DNA from 4 places in the Janthinobacterium amylolyticum genome. Region 1 is predicted to be linked to each of the others. Evidence: predicted binding sites of a transcription regulator. Region 1 holds the regulator's gene; each other region holds the start of a gene.
The links. The regulator FNR, encoded in region 1, switches genes on or off when oxygen is low (the NO sensors DNR and NnrR bind a similar motif). The targets are predictions, from matches to a motif close to TTGATNNNNATCAA.
Positions count from the first base shown of each region.

Region 2: ACQ4WR_RS17210 (universal stress protein) is a predicted target of FNR. The motif match lies at 2,486-2,499, and genes of this name have one in related genera.
Region 3: ubiU (ubiquinone anaerobic biosynthesis protein UbiU) is a predicted target of FNR. The motif match lies at 2,353-2,366, and genes of this name have one in related genera.
Region 4: cydD (thiol reductant ABC exporter subunit CydD) is a predicted target of FNR. The motif match lies at 2,753-2,766, and genes of this name have one in related genera.

Region 1 is NZ_JBNYXL010000005.1:394,003-398,198, reverse strand. It holds gene ccoG (cytochrome c oxidase accessory protein CcoG) at 1-673, shown strand, start outside; gene ACQ4WR_RS13285 (FixH family protein) at 820-1,344, shown strand; gene fnr (fumarate/nitrate reduction transcriptional regulator Fnr) at 1,348-2,106, opposite strand; gene ACQ4WR_RS13275 (HAMP domain-containing sensor histidine kinase) at 2,367-4,196, shown strand, end outside.
Region 2 is NZ_JBNYXL010000007.1:334,042-338,237, forward strand. It holds gene ACQ4WR_RS17200 (Crp/Fnr family transcriptional regulator) at 1-799, opposite strand, end outside; gene ACQ4WR_RS17205 (response regulator) at 1,148-1,792, opposite strand; gene ACQ4WR_RS17210 (universal stress protein) at 1,937-2,404, opposite strand; gene ACQ4WR_RS17215 (protein phosphatase CheZ) at 2,874-3,740, shown strand; gene ACQ4WR_RS17220 (chemotaxis protein CheA) at 3,740-4,196, shown strand, end outside.
Region 3 is NZ_JBNYXL010000004.1:334,349-338,544, forward strand. It holds gene ubiT (ubiquinone anaerobic biosynthesis accessory factor UbiT) at 1-196, opposite strand, end outside; gene ubiV (ubiquinone anaerobic biosynthesis protein UbiV) at 216-1,112, opposite strand; gene ubiU (ubiquinone anaerobic biosynthesis protein UbiU) at 1,252-2,289, opposite strand; gene ACQ4WR_RS10825 (hypothetical protein) at 2,450-2,866, shown strand; gene ACQ4WR_RS10830 (ribonucleoside triphosphate reductase) at 2,985-4,196, shown strand, end outside.
Region 4 is NZ_JBNYXL010000004.1:166,062-170,257, forward strand. It holds gene ACQ4WR_RS10020 (amino acid ABC transporter ATP-binding/permease protein) at 1-994, opposite strand, end outside; gene cydD (thiol reductant ABC exporter subunit CydD) at 991-2,688, opposite strand; gene ACQ4WR_RS10030 (GbsR/MarR family transcriptional regulator) at 2,806-3,378, shown strand; gene ACQ4WR_RS10035 (PEP-CTERM sorting domain-containing protein) at 3,658-4,196, shown strand, end outside.

The sequences.
Region 1 (4,196 bases):
ACGCGGCGCCATGAGCAAGAAGGCCGGCAACAACGCCAAGCTGGGCGACTGCATCGACTGTACCTTGTGCGTGCAGGTGTGTCCGACCGGCATCGATATCCGCAATGGCCTGCAGTATGAATGCATCGGCTGCGCCGCCTGCGTCGATGCCTGCAACAGCGTGATGGACAAGGTCGAGCGGCCGCGTGGCCTGATACGCTACAGCACCGACCATGCGATGGAAAACAACTTCAATTCGCAGCAGATCCGCCAGCGCGCCATGCGCCCGCGCGTGCTGATCTACACGTCCATCCTGGCGCTGATCATCATCGCCGTGTGTACCTCGCTGGCCCTGCGCACGCCATTGAAGATGGATGTCATCCGCGACCGCGGTTCCATGGGACGCGAAGTGGAAGACGGCATGATCGAAAACGTCTACCGCCTGCAGATCATGAACACCTCCGAGCAAAGCCAGCATTTCAAGATCAGCGTGGCCGGCTTGCCGGGCCTGACCTTGCTGACGCGCGAAGAAGTGACCTTGCAGCCGACGGAAACGCTGGGCTGGCCGATCCGCCTGCGCATGCCGCACGGCGTGGGCGAGAAGGGCTCGAACAAGATCACCATCGAGCTGCAATCGCTGGACGACCCGTCGCTGCATGTGCGTGAAAGCGCCGTGTTCATCGTGCCGCGGTGATGTTGATCCGGGGTCGGATCCCCTGGGTCCGACCCCGGTATTTCGCCGTAGGGGCAGCATCAAACCTGCGGCAGGTTTACTGTATTTTCAACCCAGAAGCAAAAGCTGGGGTCAAAGCCAAAGGGTCTGGCCCCAAGGAGAACAACATGTCCGACAGTCTGAAACTGCAAGCCCCCGTTGCACCGTGGTACAAGCACCGCTGGCCATGGCTGCTGATGATCGGCCCCGGCCTGTCCGTCGTCGTCGGCAGCTTCATGGGCTACATCGCATTTACGCAGCCCGACGCGCTGGTGGTGGGCGACTACTACAAGCAGGGCAAGGCCATCAACCAGGACTTGCGGCGCGATACGGCCGCCAGCAACCTGGCCATGGATACCAGCCTCGCGTATGACGTGGCGCAGGCGCGCCTGACGGGTTCCGTGCACAGCTTCGGCAAGGCCTACCAGGCACCGTTGCAGCTGCACCTGGCGCATGCGACCCTGCCGGAAAAAGACATCAAGCTGCTGGTGCAGCCCGATGCGGCCGGCAATTTTTCCGTGGCGCTGCCGATGCTCGAGCGCAGCCGCTGGCAGGTGCTGGTGGAAAACACGACGCGCGAGTGGCGCCTGTCCGGTATCTGGACCTGGCCAGCGCAACGCAGCATCGCGCTGCATGCGGATGAAGAGTTATAAGCCTTATTTGCAGACGTCCGTACCGGCCGTGATGGCCTTCAGTTTGGCCGGCTGCAAGATCTCGATCTCGCGGTTCGACACGCGCAGCCAGCCTTCCTTCTTGAACTTCGACAATAAACGGCTGACGCTCTCGATGGTCAGGCCCAGGTAGTTGCCGATTTCCTCGCGCGACATGCGCAGCTGGAAATTGCTGCCCGAATAGCCACGCGCCTCGTAGCGCGACGCCAGGTTGACGATGAAGGCGGCAAAACGCTGCGTCGCCTGCATATTGCCCAGCAACAGCATCACGCTTTGCTCGCGCGTGATTTCCTGGCTCATCATGCGGTGGAAATGGCGCAGCAGGGTAGGCATATTGCCCAGCAATTGTTCCAGGCTGGAAAACGGAATTTCACATACTTCGCTGTCTTCCAGCGCCACGGCATTGCAGTGGTGGCGGTCGGCGCTGATGGCGTCCATGCCCAGCAGTTCGCCCGCCATCTGGAAACCCGTCACCTGCTCTTCGCCGCCAGGATTGATCTGGTACGTCTTGAAGTGGCCCAGGCGGATCGCGTACAGGTTCTGGAACGAGTCGCCGATGCGGAACAGCGAGGCGCCGCGCACGACCTTGCGGCGGCGGCCGATAATCTGGTCCAGCCTGTCCATGTCACCCACATCGAGGCCCATCGGCAGGCACAATTGATGCATGCTGCACGTCGAGCAGCGCGCACGCAACGCTTCCACGTTCACGGTGGGCAAGGCTGGAGAGAGTAGCGCTTCTGTCATGTCAGACCCTTTTAGAAAAATGCAACAACAAGTTTACTGCATAGTGCGTTGCCATGTGCCAATTTCACGCCAATTTCACCCTAATTCCCCGTAATTTCACTGAATAAACGACGTTCGGCATTTAATTTTATGGCAACATCCACAAAAGCCTGCGCCGGGGCGTGGAATTCGACGAGCCGTGCTTGCCAAGTTAACGTATTGATAGGAAAATTCCTGACAGCATTATCTGCCGCCTGTCCTCTGGGACTGAAAAGGAAATCATGAAGCCTCTCGGCATTAAAGCAAAAGTCGCGCTGGCCACCAGTTTGACGTCGATCGCCATGATCGCCGTAGTTACCATGGTGCAGGTGAAACACATGCGCGACGATTTCACGCAAGTCCTGCTGAGCCAGCAAACGGCCCTGATCGAGCGCACCGCAGACGAGCTCGACGACAAGCTGGCCATGCTGCTCGACATCATCACCCAGACCGCGCGCCACCAGCCTGCGTCCCTGATGGCCGACACCGCCCAGTTGCGCGAGTACTACAAGCAGCGCGCCATGCTGGCCCTGTTCGACGATGTACTGGTGCTCGACACGCAGGGCAAGGTGGTGGCCAACGTGCCCGAAGTGCCAGGGCGTAACGGTGTCGACGTGGCCGACCGCGCCTACTTCCAGACGGTGATGCGCACGAAACAGGCGATGATCACGGAACCGATGCTGGGCAAGACCAGCCATCTGCCCATCGTGCAGATGGTGGCGCCCGTGCTGGACAGCAACGGCGAGGTGGCCGGCATCGTCATCGGCGTGCTGCGCCTGTACAAGGACAATATGCTGGGCCATTTGCGCACGGCCAAGGTGGGCAAGAGCGGCTATTACTTCATCCTCACGCGCGAAGCCGTGCCGCGCTATGTGCTGTACCCCGATGCCAGCCGGCTGCTGCAGCCGCGCGCGCCCAACGCCAACCCCGTCACGACGCAGCTGCTGAAGGAAGATGGCGAGGGCAGCATGGTCAGCACCAACAGCCGCGGCGTGACGGCCGTCAACAGCTTCAAGCGATTGAAGTCCGTCAACTGGCTGCTGGCCGCCTCGCTGCCCGTGGCCGATGCGTTCGAGCCCTTCAATGGCGTGCTGTACCGGCTGGTGCTGTGGAGTATCGGCGCCTCGCTGCTGGCCGCCGCCGTGCTGGCCTGGGTCACGGTGCGCCTGCTGTCGCCGCTGGTGCGCCTGCGCGACACCCTGCTGTCGCTGCGCCGCTCCGGCAGCCGCTTTACGCCCGTGCCGGTACAGCAGCGCGATGAAATCGGCGAGCTGACGGAAGCGTTCAACGGCCTGATGAGCGAACGCGACCGGCTGCAGCAGGAGATCGAGGCGCGCGCCAGCGAACTGGAGCGGGAGCGCGACCGCGCCGAGGCGGCCAACCGCGCGAAAAGCGATTTTGTCGCCAACATGAGCCATGAAATCCGCACGCCCTTGAATGCCGTGCTGGGCATGGTGTATTTGCTGGGCAATACCAAGCTCGACACCGAGCAGCGCAAGTACCTGACCATGGTGCGCGTGGCGGGCCAGTCGCTGCTGGGCATCCTCAACGACGTGCTGGATTTTTCCAAGATCGAAGCGCGCCGCATGGACTTGTCGCCCGTCGAGTTCGACCTCGATGAAGTCATGAACACCCTGGCCACGACGATGACCATGAATGCGGGCGAAAAGGAACTGGAACTGGCCATCGCGGTCGAACCGGAGGTGCCGCGCCGCCTCGTCGGCGACGCCCAGCGCCTGCAGCAAATCCTCGTCAACCTGGCCGGCAACGCCATCAAATTTACGGAAAGCGGCGAAGTGGTGGTGGCCGTCAGCGTGGCGGAAAGCAAGAACGAGCGGGCCTGGCTGCGCTTCGAGGTGCGCGACACGGGCATCGGCATGACGGAACAGCAGCAGGCCCAGCTGTTCACGGCCTTTTCCCAGGGCGACCAGAGCATCACGCGGCGCTTCGGCGGCACGGGCCTGGGCCTGGCCATCAGCAAGCATCTGATCCACATGATGGGCGGCGAGATCGCCGTCGCCAGCAGCGAAGGCAAGGGCAGCCGCTTCTGGTTCAGCGTGCCCTTCGAGGTC
Region 2 (4,196 bases), on a different contig from region 1:
TGGCCAGTAATTGCGCCGAAGCTTCGCTGGCGGCGGCCGCATCGGCCTTCAGCTTGGCGGCGGCCAGTTGCTTGGCGCGCGAGCGCGATGGCGGCAGCCGGCGCAGGGTTTTCAGCGCATCCGGATCCTTGATGCCGATGGTGCGCTGGTCTACCGTGATCAGGCCGATTTCATTGAAGGCGGACAGGGTGCGGCTGACCGTTTCCAGGGTCAGGCCCAGGTAGCTGCCGATTTCGTGGCGCGTCATGCGCAGGTTGAACAGCTTGCTGGAATAACCCATCTGTCCGAAACGCTCGGCCAGCGAGACGAGGAAGCGGGCCACGCGCGCTTCAGCGCTGAGGGCGCCCAGCATGCCGATCATGGCTTGCTCGCGCACCAGTTCGCGGCTCATCACGCCATACATCACATTTTCCAGTTCCAGGTGCACCCTGCCCAGCGCCGTCAACTTCTTGAAGGGCAGCAGGATCAGGTCGCAGTCGGACAGGGCCACCGCTTCGGATGAGTAATGGCGCGAATGGATGCCGTCGACGCCCAGCATGTCGCCCTTCATGGGAAAGCTCAGCACTTGCTCATTGCCGAATTCATCGATGAGCACGGTTTTCAGGAAGCCGGAATTGACGATATACAGGGTGTCGAAAGGCTGGCCGATGGTGTGCACGCGCTGGCCGGTCTTGAATTGCACATGCTGGAACAGCAGCTCGTCGGCGGCGATGGCGCAGGCGCTGGAGATATGCAGCAAGTCGCATACTTCCTTCAGGTTCGACCACAGCCGTCCTTGGCGCTGGCGTCCCGCTTCCATCGAAGGCGACGGGATTTGCGATGGCGTGGCGGGGCGGTTTTCAGGCGTTTGCGTGGACAGCATGTTCATCTCCTGGTGACAGGTAGTTCAGAGTTGAATGACGGGATGCGCGAGGGCTGCGGGCACGCTAGCAGGCTATCGGCGGCGCTCAGTCCTGGCAGGTAATGCTCAATTCGCTGAAGACTTGCTGTGTGATGAAGTAACTTCCCAGCAACTTGATAACTGGTTTCAGTATGCCAACAACCGTATGGAATTCATATCAGCAGTGGCTGAATATGGCAGTAGGAGCTGCGGTAGGTAGAGTAGGATTGTTCCTACAGTTGGCGCGTGGGGCACGCGCCGGCGGGTTCAGGTCTTGAAGGGGGAAAGCAGGCGGTGGGCAACGGCGTATTGCACCATTTCCGAAAGCGAACTCATGCCCATCTTTTGCATGATGCGCGTCTTGTGCGTGCTGACGGTTTTCACGCTCAGGTGCAGGTTGTTGGCGATTTCCGTGATCGACTTGCCGGCCACCAGCAGGGAAAAGACTTCGAATTCGCGGTCCGACAGCTGCTTGTGCAGCAGGCTCTCGTTCGGCATCATGATGTTGAGCACCAGCTGCTCGGCCACTTCGGCGCTGATGTAGGGGCGTCCCGACGCCACCTTGTGGATGGCGCCCACCAGCTGCGTGCCCGCGCTTTCCTTGGTCAGATAGCCTTGCGCGCCGGCACGGATGGCGCGCACCGCATATTGCTCTTCCTCGTGCATGGTGAGGATCAGGATGGCCAGCTTGGGCGCTTCGCTGCGGATTTGCCGGATCAGGTCGACGCCGCTGCGGCCCGGCATCGACAGGTCGAGCAGCAGCAGGTCGAAACCGCCCTGGCGTACATGGTTGAGCACTTCAAAGCCGTCGATGGCCTCGCCGACGATATCGATGTCCGGCGCGCCGTCGAGTATGCGCTTCAAGCCCTCGCGCATGATGGTGTGGTCGTCGGCAATCACAATACGTATCATAGGCGGGCAATCTGCAGGGCGGCCGTTGCCGGAGACCCCAATGTTAAGAAACGAGTAAGCTTGTCATATTAACTGAAAACGGCCGTCGATTTGCCTTTTTCTTAACAGTTGCCCCTTGTTGGCACCCTGTCGCCATCTGACACGCTATTGCGGCGCGGGTTCCTTGATCAGCCTGTGCACCAGCACGGGCAATTTCGAATGCGACAGCACTTTATTGGTCACGCTGCCCAGCAGCAGCTGGCCCCAGCCGCTGCGGCCATGCGAGCCCATGAAGATCAGGTCGCACTGCTGCAGCTGCGCCACTTCCACGATCTTCAGGGCCGGGCTGTCGGAAAACGCCGTCAGGCCCGTCGCTTCCAGGCCCCGCTTGGCGGCCGCGTCCAGGATCGGCTGCCAGTGGTCGGCGCCCGCCTTGCGCATGGCGATGCGGTATTCCTCTTCGCTGGGATAGCTGGGCGGAATGATTTCGATGTAGACGGGGTACTGGTATTCGGGCGCCACGTACACGGCCAGGATGTCGGCGTGCATCTGCTCGGCAAAGGCAACACCGGCACAGGCCGTCAAATTGGAGACGGCCGACCCGTCCGTGGCGATCAGAATTTTCTTATACATGGCAGCTCCTTCATCGGTGGATCGGCACGCGCAACGCCCCTTATTGTAGACGTGGCGACAGCATTGTATTCATGTAAAGACTTGATAATTATCAACACTCCTGCACCTTCAGTATAGACAACATTGGCAGAAAGACCGTGTTTTTGCCGCACAATACAATGCGGCGGCGCCGTTGCAAGGACTCCACGCGCGCAGGATTTCTTGCGCGAAGCGTGGTCTTGCCTGCAGGCCAATGGTAGTATTTCAAAATACAACAGTAGGAACACTTATTTCCTGGTGGAAAAGCTCTTGCAAGCCCGCTTTGCACCAGGAAGCGCGTTTTGAGATTTACCAACAGGGCGGCGCCCTGCTACACTCGCACCATCGCAGCGGTATTGCCTCAAATCATCTTAATCGAGAAATTGCGGGTATCAGTCTGTAAAACGCACAGTTCAGGCGGAATTTTGACAAATTATGGAGAAGCAGGGATATGACCAACGCCGCTGATGATTTCGATGCATTATTCGATGAAGTATCCGCGCAAAGCGCGGCCGCAGCCAAGCCGGCGCCTGTCGCCGCGCCCGCTCCCGCCGTGATCGCGGATGACGATTTTGACGCGCTGTTCGATTCCGTATCGGCCAGCGCCGCCGTGCCTGCACCGGCACCCGCCGCCGCACCCGCCGCCCCGGAAGCGGCGCCGGCGGCTGCCGCCGTAGCCGCCGACGCGGCTGACCCGGCCGATCCGGTCGACCAGTCCGACAAGCCGATGTTCGAGCGCCTGGGCGGCATCGTGCGCCTGCTGCACGATTCGCTGCGCGAACTGGGCTACGACAAGGCCCTGACGGAAGCGTCGTCGCAGATCGTCGACGCCCAGGACCGCCTGGAATATGTTGCCACCTTGACCGAGCAGGCCGCCAACAAGGTCCTGAACACGCTCGACGAAGGCATGCCGGCACAGGACGTGCTGTCGAAGAAGGCCAAGGACATGGACAGCCGCTGGACGGCCCTGTTCGACGGCAAGCTGAGCCTGGAAGAATTCAAGGCCTTGGCCGGCGACTCGCGCCAGTTCGCGCAAGCCGTGACGGAGGCAACGGAAGCGGAAAAAGCACGCTTGCTGGAAATCATGATGGCCCAGGACTTCCAGGACATCACGGGACAGCTGATCAAAAAAGTGGTCAATATCACCAAGACGGTGGAAAACGAGCTGGCCCAGCTGCTGCGCGACAACGCGCCGGCCGAAGTGCGCGAAAAACTCGCGCAGAAGCAGGATGCGCCGCTGATGCAGGGCCCGTCCGTGCCGTCGGTGGCGCTGGACCAGGATAATGTGGATGACCTTCTTGCGGATTTGGGATTCTAATGGACGATATGCTCAAGGATTTCGTCGTCGAGGCGATGGATCTTGCGGTTAATGTTGAAGAGCACTTATTGCGTCTCGAACGCGATCCGGATAACAAGGAAACACTGAATGCCGTGTTTCGTTCTTTTCACACCATCAAGGGCGGTGCCGGCTTCATGGGCCTGCCTGCGCTGGTGGCAGCCTGCCATCTGACGGAAAACCTGTTCGATGCCTTGCGCACGGGCGCCGCGCCCGTCACCCCGATCGCCATCGAGGCGGCGCTGCAAGCGTCCGGCTTTGTTGCCGACCAGCTTACGGAACTGGCTAACGGTTCCGCTCCGGAAAGCTTGCCGGCCATGCCGGAAGAGCTGGAACATATCCTGACGAACGCCATCGAAGGCAAGGGCATGGATGCGCCCGCCGCTGCCGCGCCCGCCGTGGCGGTGCAAGCCGTCGTGGCCGAAGTGCTCGTCTCCG
Region 3 (4,196 bases), on a different contig from region 1:
CGTCGGGCAGCTGCGGCGCCAGCAGCCGGTTCAATCCCTGCACGAACAGCCAGGACGCGGGATACGGCGGCAGCTTGGACAGCAGATCGGCCAGCGGTTCCGGCAGGCGGTACGACGGCCCCGCCTTGCAAGAGCCGTGGGTAGCGGAAACCGGCACCGGGGCCGGGACGGGCAGTCTTTCCAGTTGGTCTTGCATGATCATCCTTTCGATACGCTCAATGGGCGGTGTGCTGTTCCATGCCGGGCTGGCCATACCAATAGCCATCGCAGGCGCCGGCCGGCTGGCAGGCGGCCAGCTGCGCCTGGGCGCCGATGCCGCTGACCTGGCCGCGCCGCGCGCGGTCAAAGATGGCGATGATTTTTTCCGTGTTCATCGCCTGCGGGCTGATGCGCGCCACGGCCACGCCCATGTCGCGCATGGCGTCGAGTTCGCGCACCAGGTTGTAGACCAGCGCGGACTGCGTCTGCGTGCCATTGAGTACCAGGAACGGCACTTCATCGCGCGTGCGCAGCAGCAAGCCGTCCGGCTCTTCCAGGCAGCTGTAGCCGCAATCGTCCTTCGGCAGATTGCGGTTGCGCGCCGTGAAGCAGCGCGCGGAAAACGCCAGCGGCATGCGGCCGTAGGCAAAGACTTCCGTCTCCAGCCCCTGCGGTTTCTGGCGCTGCATTTCGGCCAGCGCCGCCTGGCCCATTTCCAGCGGCATCACCCAGCGCCGCGCACCCAGGCGCGCCATCAGTTGCAGGCTGGGGCCATTGAACAGGTTCAAATGCGGACCGGCGACGAAGGGCGCACCCTTTTCCATGCAATGCACGGCGCCCATGTCGTTCGCCTCGACGCAATAGCGGCCATTGGCCGTGATACGGCGCAGGGTCGCCAGTTCGGCGCCCGCCTCGATCAGCGCCTGCGTCGACAGCACCACTTCCTTGCCGCTGGCCGTCAGCATGTCGGCGATATCGAGCCAGTCGCCCAGGCGCAGTTCGTGCCGTCGCGAGCACACGGTCTCACCCAGGTAGACGATATCGACGGCCGACGTGGCCATCTGCTGGTAAAACTCGAAGACGGTCCCGCGCGGCCAGTAGTACAGCAAGGGACCCAAAGATAGTTTCAGCATGCCTTTTCCAGTATTTTTTAAGCTGCAAAGCCGTTGCGAACGGCTCGCGGCGTGGTCGAGAAGCGCAACCGTGGCATAGCACGGCGCCGCCGAGGCGGTGAGCATCGCAGGCGCGCCTCGCGACGCGCCGCAGGTTTTGCTATTTCCAGGAGCGATGGTAGGCGCCCAATGTGTGCTGCTGTCCTTCGGCCAGCTTGTCCATGGCCGCCATCCAGCCCGGCCTGACTGCGTAGCGCGCATTGCCTTCGCGGCAGGCGTCGATTGCTTCGCGCCACACGCGCGTCACCTGCGCCACGTAGGCGGGGCTGCGCTGGCGTCCTTCGATCTTCACGGCGCGTACGCCCATGGCGATCAGCTGTGGCAGCAGCGCCAGGGTATTCAAGCTGGCCGGTTCCTCGATGGCGTAATACTCTTCGTCGTTGACTTCGAAACGCCCCTTGCACAGGGTGGGATAGCTGGCGTTTTCGCCCGGCGCGTAGCGGTCGATCAGCACGCCGTTCAGGCGCGACTCCAGGCCTTGCGGCGTTTCCAGCCAGCGCACGGCTTTCGCCGGCGAGCACACGCCGTGCGTGTTCGGCGCCTCACCCGTCGCATACGACGACAGCGCGCAGCGCCCCTCGACCATCACGCACAGGCTGCCGAAGCCGAAGACCTCGATCTCGACTTCCGTCTTGCTGATCAGCTGCTCGACCTGTGCCATGGACAGCACACGCGGCAGCACGGCGCGGGCGATGCCGAAGTGTTCATGGTAAAAATTGATGGCTTCGTAGTTCGTGGCCGAGCCCTGCACGGACAAATGCAGGCGCAGTTGCGGATGGTGCTCGCTGGCGTAGGCCATCAGGCCCGGGTCGGCGACGATCATGGCGTCGATGCCCGCCAGCGCGGCGCGGTCGATGGCGCTGCGCCACACGGCCCAGTTGTGCGGCTGCGGATAGGTGTTCAGCGCCAGCAGCACCTTGCGGCCATACTGGTGGGCGTAGCGCACGCCCTCGGCGATGGCCTTTTCATCGAAATTGAGGCCGGCGAAATTGCGCGCATTGGTAGCGTCGCGAAAGCCCAGGTAAACGGTGTCGGCGCCATTGTCGACGGCCGCTTTCAGGGCAGGCAGGCTGCCGGCGGGACAGACCAGTTCCAGCGGTCCGGCCACGCGGGTGGCGGTGGTTGATTCAAGCATCATGATGTTCACATTCCTGTGTCGGCTCAGGGTGCAGACTATAGCCCCGCGCTGGCAGCGCAGTCCTTGACGCAGGTGAAGGAATGCATGCATGACTGGCGCGTGTTCAACTTGCTTGACCTGGCTGTAAAATGCCCACCTCGACCCTGTTCCCACGACCGCCATGCCCCGCAAACCGCTGCTCATTTTCCTGCTGACCCTGTTTCTCACCGTACTGCAAATCCAGTGGGCCTCGCCCGCCGACGGTTATGACGCCGAGGCGCTGAACATCCTCTCGCCAGAGGCGCTGGGCGCCTGGGCCGGCATGCTGCTGCTGTTCCTGCAAGCCGTCTTCGCCCGCCGCGCCATGCCCGTGGCACGCCAGGCAGCCATCTGTACCGGCCTGCTGGCCGTCTACTGGCAGCTGGCCAATTACGTCACCTTCGACGCGCGCGTGGCCAGCTGGAGCACCTACTCGGCGCTGGAAATCTGGACGCACGTGCTGCCCGCCTCCATCATCAGCATCGCCATCTGCGGCAGCGCCTGGTGCGGCGCCACGTGGCTGATCCTGCGCCAGGCGGGCGTGAAAAAAAACCGCTGAGGCGTTTTTTTCACCTGGGTCAAGGATTCGCCAGGCAATCGCACGCGCCCTTTGACGCCACTATATTTAGTGATTAATCTCCATAAAAACACCGCATGTTGTGTTTATTGGAGGTTTCATGACGACGAATGCAGTTCTTCCATCACGCGGCCAGGTCGATGTCGCCGCGTCCATCAATGAATACCTGGAACGGCGCGACTGGCGTGTCAACGCCAACGCCAACCAGGGTTATTCGCTGGGCGGCCTGATACTCAATGTGTCGGGCAAGGTGATCGCCAACTACTGGCTGGACCAGGTATATCCGCCCGACGTGGGCGCCGCGCACCGCGAGGCAGCCCTGCACATCCACGACCTCGACATGCTGGCCGGCTATTGCGCCGGCTGGTCGCTGCGCACCCTGCTGCATGAAGGCTTGAACGGCGTGCCGGGCAAGATCGAGTCCGGCCCGCCGAAGCACATGTCGAGCGCCATTGGCCAGATCGTCAATTTTCTCGGCACCCTGCAAAACGAGTGGGCCGGCGCGCAGGCGTTCAGCTCCTTCGACACCTATATGGCGCCGTTCATCCGCAAGGACGGCCTGCGCTACGAAGACGTGCGCCAATACATGCAGGAGCTGATCTTCAACCTCAACGTGCCGTCGCGCTGGGGTACGCAGACGCCGTTCACCAACCTGACGTTCGACTGGGTCTGCCCGGACGACCTGCGCGAGCAGATTCCCGTCATCGCCGGCCAGGAAATGAACTTCAGCTATGGCGAGCTGCAGGCGGAAATGGACATGATCAACCGCGCCTACATCGAGATCATGATGGCGGGCGACGCCAAGGGCCGGGTCTTCACTTTCCCCATCCCCACCTACAACATCACCGAGGATTTCGACTGGCATAGCGACAACGCGCAGCGCCTGTTCGAAATGACGGCCCGCTACGGCCTGCCCTACTTCCAGAACTTCATCAATTCGGAACTCAAGCCGAACATGATCCGCTCCATGTGCTGCCGCTTGCAGCTGGACTTGCGCGAACTGCTGAAACGCGGCAATGGCCTGTTCGGTTCCGCCGAGCAGACGGGTTCCCTGGGCGTGGTGACCATCAACTGCGCGCGCCTGGGCCATTTGTGGCGCGGTGACGAAGCAGCCTTGCTGGCGGACCTGGACCGTCTGCTGGAACTGGGCAAGACCAGCCTGGAAATCAAGCGCCGCACCATCGAGGAGCTGATGCAGCAAGGCCTGTTCCCGTACACGAAACGCTACCTGGGCACCCTGCGCAATCACTTTTCCACCCTGGGCGTGAACGGCATCAACGAAATGATCCGCAATTTCAGCGCCGACGCTTAC
Region 4 (4,196 bases), on a different contig from region 1:
ATGCAGGCTGTTGCCTGCCATCGAGGCGCGGCGCCAGGCGGCGCATGGCCAGCAGCATGCGGCCCGCTTCCAGCGCGCCACGGCGCAGTCCGGCAAACGGCTCGACGGCCGTCAGGGCGATCAGCAGGGCCAGGGCCGCCAGCGGCAGGTCCAGCGCCTGCTGCTGCACCAGCGCGGCCACGGCCAGCAGCACGCCGGCCAGGGTCACGCTGCCGGCCACGCCATATGCGGCGCCGGCGGAAGTTTCCAGGCGCTGCAAGGCAAGGTCGGCCTGCGCCAGCGACTGGTCGATCCGGGCCAGCGCGGCGCATTGGGCGTCGATGCGCCCGGCCATCACCAGGTCGGTCTGGCCCGCCACCAGGTCGATGCTGCCCGAGCGCAGCTTTTCAATGGCGCGCGAGCGTACGATGGCGGGACGGCGCGCACGCCGCGCCACGATCCAGCTGATGCCGCCGCCGGCGGCCAGCAGCCACACGGCCATGCCCACGCCCAGCTGCCACTGCATGACGCCCAGCGCCACGCCCGCCAGCAAGGCGGCGCACAGGGCCGTGAAGGCGGGCACCAGCAGGCGCAGGTACAGCGATTCAAGCGCGTCGATATCGGCCGTCAGGCGGAACAGCAGTTTGGCGGGCTGGCGCAGCAAACGGCTGGCCGCTTCCGGGCGCGACCAGCCACGGAACAGCTGCACGCGGATGCTGGCCAGCGCGGCAAACGTGGCGTCATGCGTGACCAGCCGTTCCGCATAGCGCGACCCCGTGCGGCCGATGGCCAGCAAACGGATGCCGGCCGATGGGCCGAAGACATCAAACACGATGGCCGTCGAAGCGTGCAGGCCGGCAACAGAGGTGGCCGTGATGAACCAGCCGGACAGTCCCAGCAAGGCCATGCCGGCCAGCACCGTCAGGGCGGCCAGCATGGCGCCGCCGATCAGCTTGCCCGGCTGGGCCAGCAGCAACTGCCGCAGCACAGGGTTCAAGGCGAGCGAAGTGTTCATGCGCGCACCGCCGCTTCTTCCTGATGACTCGGCCGGGCATCGACCAGCAGCGTGCGCTGCAGGCGGCTGGCCAGCACGGGGTCATGCGTGGCAACAAGCATCGTCTTGCCCCTGGCCAGGGCCAGCAGGGCATCCGTGACGCGCGCCGCCGTTTCACTGTCCAGGTGGGCCGTCGGCTCATCGACCAGCAGCAAGTCCGCGTGCGGATGCAGTGCCACGCGGGCCAGCGCCAGGCGCACGGCTTCGCCACCGGACAGGCCCTGGCCGCCATCGCTGAGCATGACGGCCGGCTGCGCCTGTGCCACGGCAGCCAGGTCGGCCAGGTGCAGCGCCTGCGTCACTTGCGCGGCGGTGGCGCCTGTGCGGCCCAGGGTCACGTTCTGGCTGACGGAGGCGGCAAACACGTGCGGACGCTGGCCCATCCAGGCCATGCGCTGGCGCAAGGTGTTGACCGTGCTGTCGTTCAGACGCACGCCGCCGATGCGGATGTCGCCGCCGCTGGCGGGCAGCAGCCCGGCCAGCAGCGACAGCAAGGTAGTCTTGCCCGCGCCGCTGGCGCCCAGCAGGGCCACGTGCTCGCCGGGGCCTACCGTCAAGTCGAAACCGTCGAACACGGGCGCTTCGCCGGGATGGGCAAAACGCAGTTGCCGGATATCGACGGCGGGCGCCGCCGCCTGGGCCATGGCGGCGGGGGACACGGCGGCGGCCGCCACTTCGGCGCCAGGCAAGGGCACGCCGCCGTCGGCCAGGTCGTGCAGGCCGGCAAGACCCGCTTCGCCGGCCGCCTTGTCGTGCCAGACGGCGGCCAGTTCGCGCAGCGGCTCGAAGAACGCGGGCGCCAGCAGCAGGATGAACAAGCCCTGCCCCAGGCTCAGCGCGCGGCCCCAGGTGCCGAAATGGATGCTGCCCAGCAGGGAAAAGCCGATGAAGGCCGCCACCATGGCGACACCGAGCGCGGAAAACAGTTCCAGCACGGCGGATGACAGAAAGGCGATGCGCAGCACCACCATCGTGCGGCGGCGCACGGATTGCGACGAGGCATCCAGGCGTTCGGCGGTGGCGTCGACGGCGTCCAGCGCGCGCAGGGTGGCCAGGCCGCGCAGGCGGTCCAGCAGGAAGGCATTCATGCCGCCCATTTCCACCATCTGCGCGCGGCTGGCCGCCTGCGCACCCATGCCGACGAGGGCCATGAAGACGGGAATCAGGGGGGCGGCGATGAACAGGATCAGGGCGGCGATCCACGACAGGGGCGCCACCACGGCGAGGATCACCAGCGGCACGATCAGCACTTTCCAGCGCGCCGGCTTGTAGCGCACCAGGTAGGGCACGATGGCCTCGGCCTGCTCGGCCATGACGCTGGCCGCCTGGCCCGACTGGGCGCGCTGGCGGTCCAGCGGCGAACGGCGCGCCAGCGCCTGCGCCACTTGGGCCCGCAAGGTGGACAAGTGCGCGCGCGCCGCCGCATACATGCGCCGTGCGCCCCACGCTTCGCACACGGCGCGCAGCACGCCCAGCAGCAGCACGCCGGCCGCCGGCACCAGCGCGGCACGCCAGCCGGCGCCGCCCTGCATGGCTTGCACGGCCCAGGCCAGCAAGGCCGCTTGCGGCAGCCACAGCAAGGCGGCGCCCCCTTGCACCAGGCTGGCAACACGGGGAAGGAGAAAGCGGGGCAAGGACAATGGCGTGATATGCATCTGTATACTTTTTGAGTTTTCAGAGATTTCTGTAAATTCGATATTTTGTATAATACTGCGAAACATGACATATATCAATTGACCCCGCCAGTATGCCGTGAAAAAATTCAAATACTTATGAAAACTCAACACATCCAAATGACGCCGCTGATCCTGACCTTCGTCAGCCACTTTGGCGAGATGGGCAGCCGCTGGGGCTTCAACCGCACGGTGGGACAGGTCTACGCCCTGTTGTTTGTTGCCGAGCACCCGCTGCATGCGGACGAAATCGCGGAGCACCTGAGTTTTTCGCGCTCGAACGTGAGCATCGGCCTGAAGGAATTGCAAGGCTGGGGCCTGATCCGCCAGTCGCGCATTCCGGGCGACCGGCGCGAGTATTTTTCCTCGCTGGGCGATGTGTGGCAAATCTTCCGCGTGGTGGCCGCCGAGCGCCGCCGCCGCGAAGTGGCGCCCACGCTGACGGTGCTGCGCGAATCACTGCTGGCGCCGGCCACGGAACCGGTGGATCAATACGCGCAGGAACGCATGCGTGAAATGTATGAACTGGTCGACCTGGCCAATACCTGGTTCGACGACTTGCAGCGCCTGTCGCCCGAATCGATGGCGCAGCTGATGAAGATGGGCGCCAAGGTGCAGAAACTGCTCAATGCCAAGGACCGCCTGTTTGGCGTCAGCAACAACCCCGACTAAGCTTCCCTTCCTTCCGCTCCCCTGCGTGCGCGGCCGGCATACACCGTCCAGCACGCCCCTCCCGCCCCGCCATACACCGCGCCATAGCAGGCTGTGCATAGTCGCGCTCGATATTATCAATATTACCAATAGTATTATTTAAATTGTATTAGTTTACATCAAGAGTAAGCTTGCATATGCGTACTCACGCACAGGCAGCCGGGCGACGGGATGACCTCCTCGACAGGAAGGAGCGCGCCCTGGGACGGTGAAGGACTGCACTATAAAAAGGGGATTTTCATGAAAAGCATAACAAGCATTGCCACACGGGCATCCATGCTGGCCGCCGTGACGCTCATGGCTGGTGCGGCGCAGGCCGCCACATGGGTGGACGTGGGACCGGCCAGCGGTTTCATCATCGACGGCAGCGCCGTGACCTATACCCCGTCACCGGCGCTGATGGTGAAATACTATGACGGCAATCTCACGCCGCAAAGTCCCACCGACATCCAGGGCTATATCAATGATGCCTTCGGCACCAGCCTGGGCGCGGCCGTCTCCTATTGCGACAGCGCCACCTCGGGCTGCACGGCAGGCAGCTCGGCGGCGGCAGGCGGCGGCGTCAATTCCTTCACCAGCGCGGCCGCCTACGATTACCTGGCCATCCACTTCGGCCAGGGCGAGCTGGTCTTCCACTGGGCCGCGCCGCTGGCCGCCGGCAGCACCTTCACGGTGGCGGGCTTGCCCAAGGACCTGAGCAATTACCGCGCCTATGTTTCCGCGATTCCCGAACCGGAAACCTATGCCATGCTGCTCGCCGGCCTCGGCGTGCTGGGCTG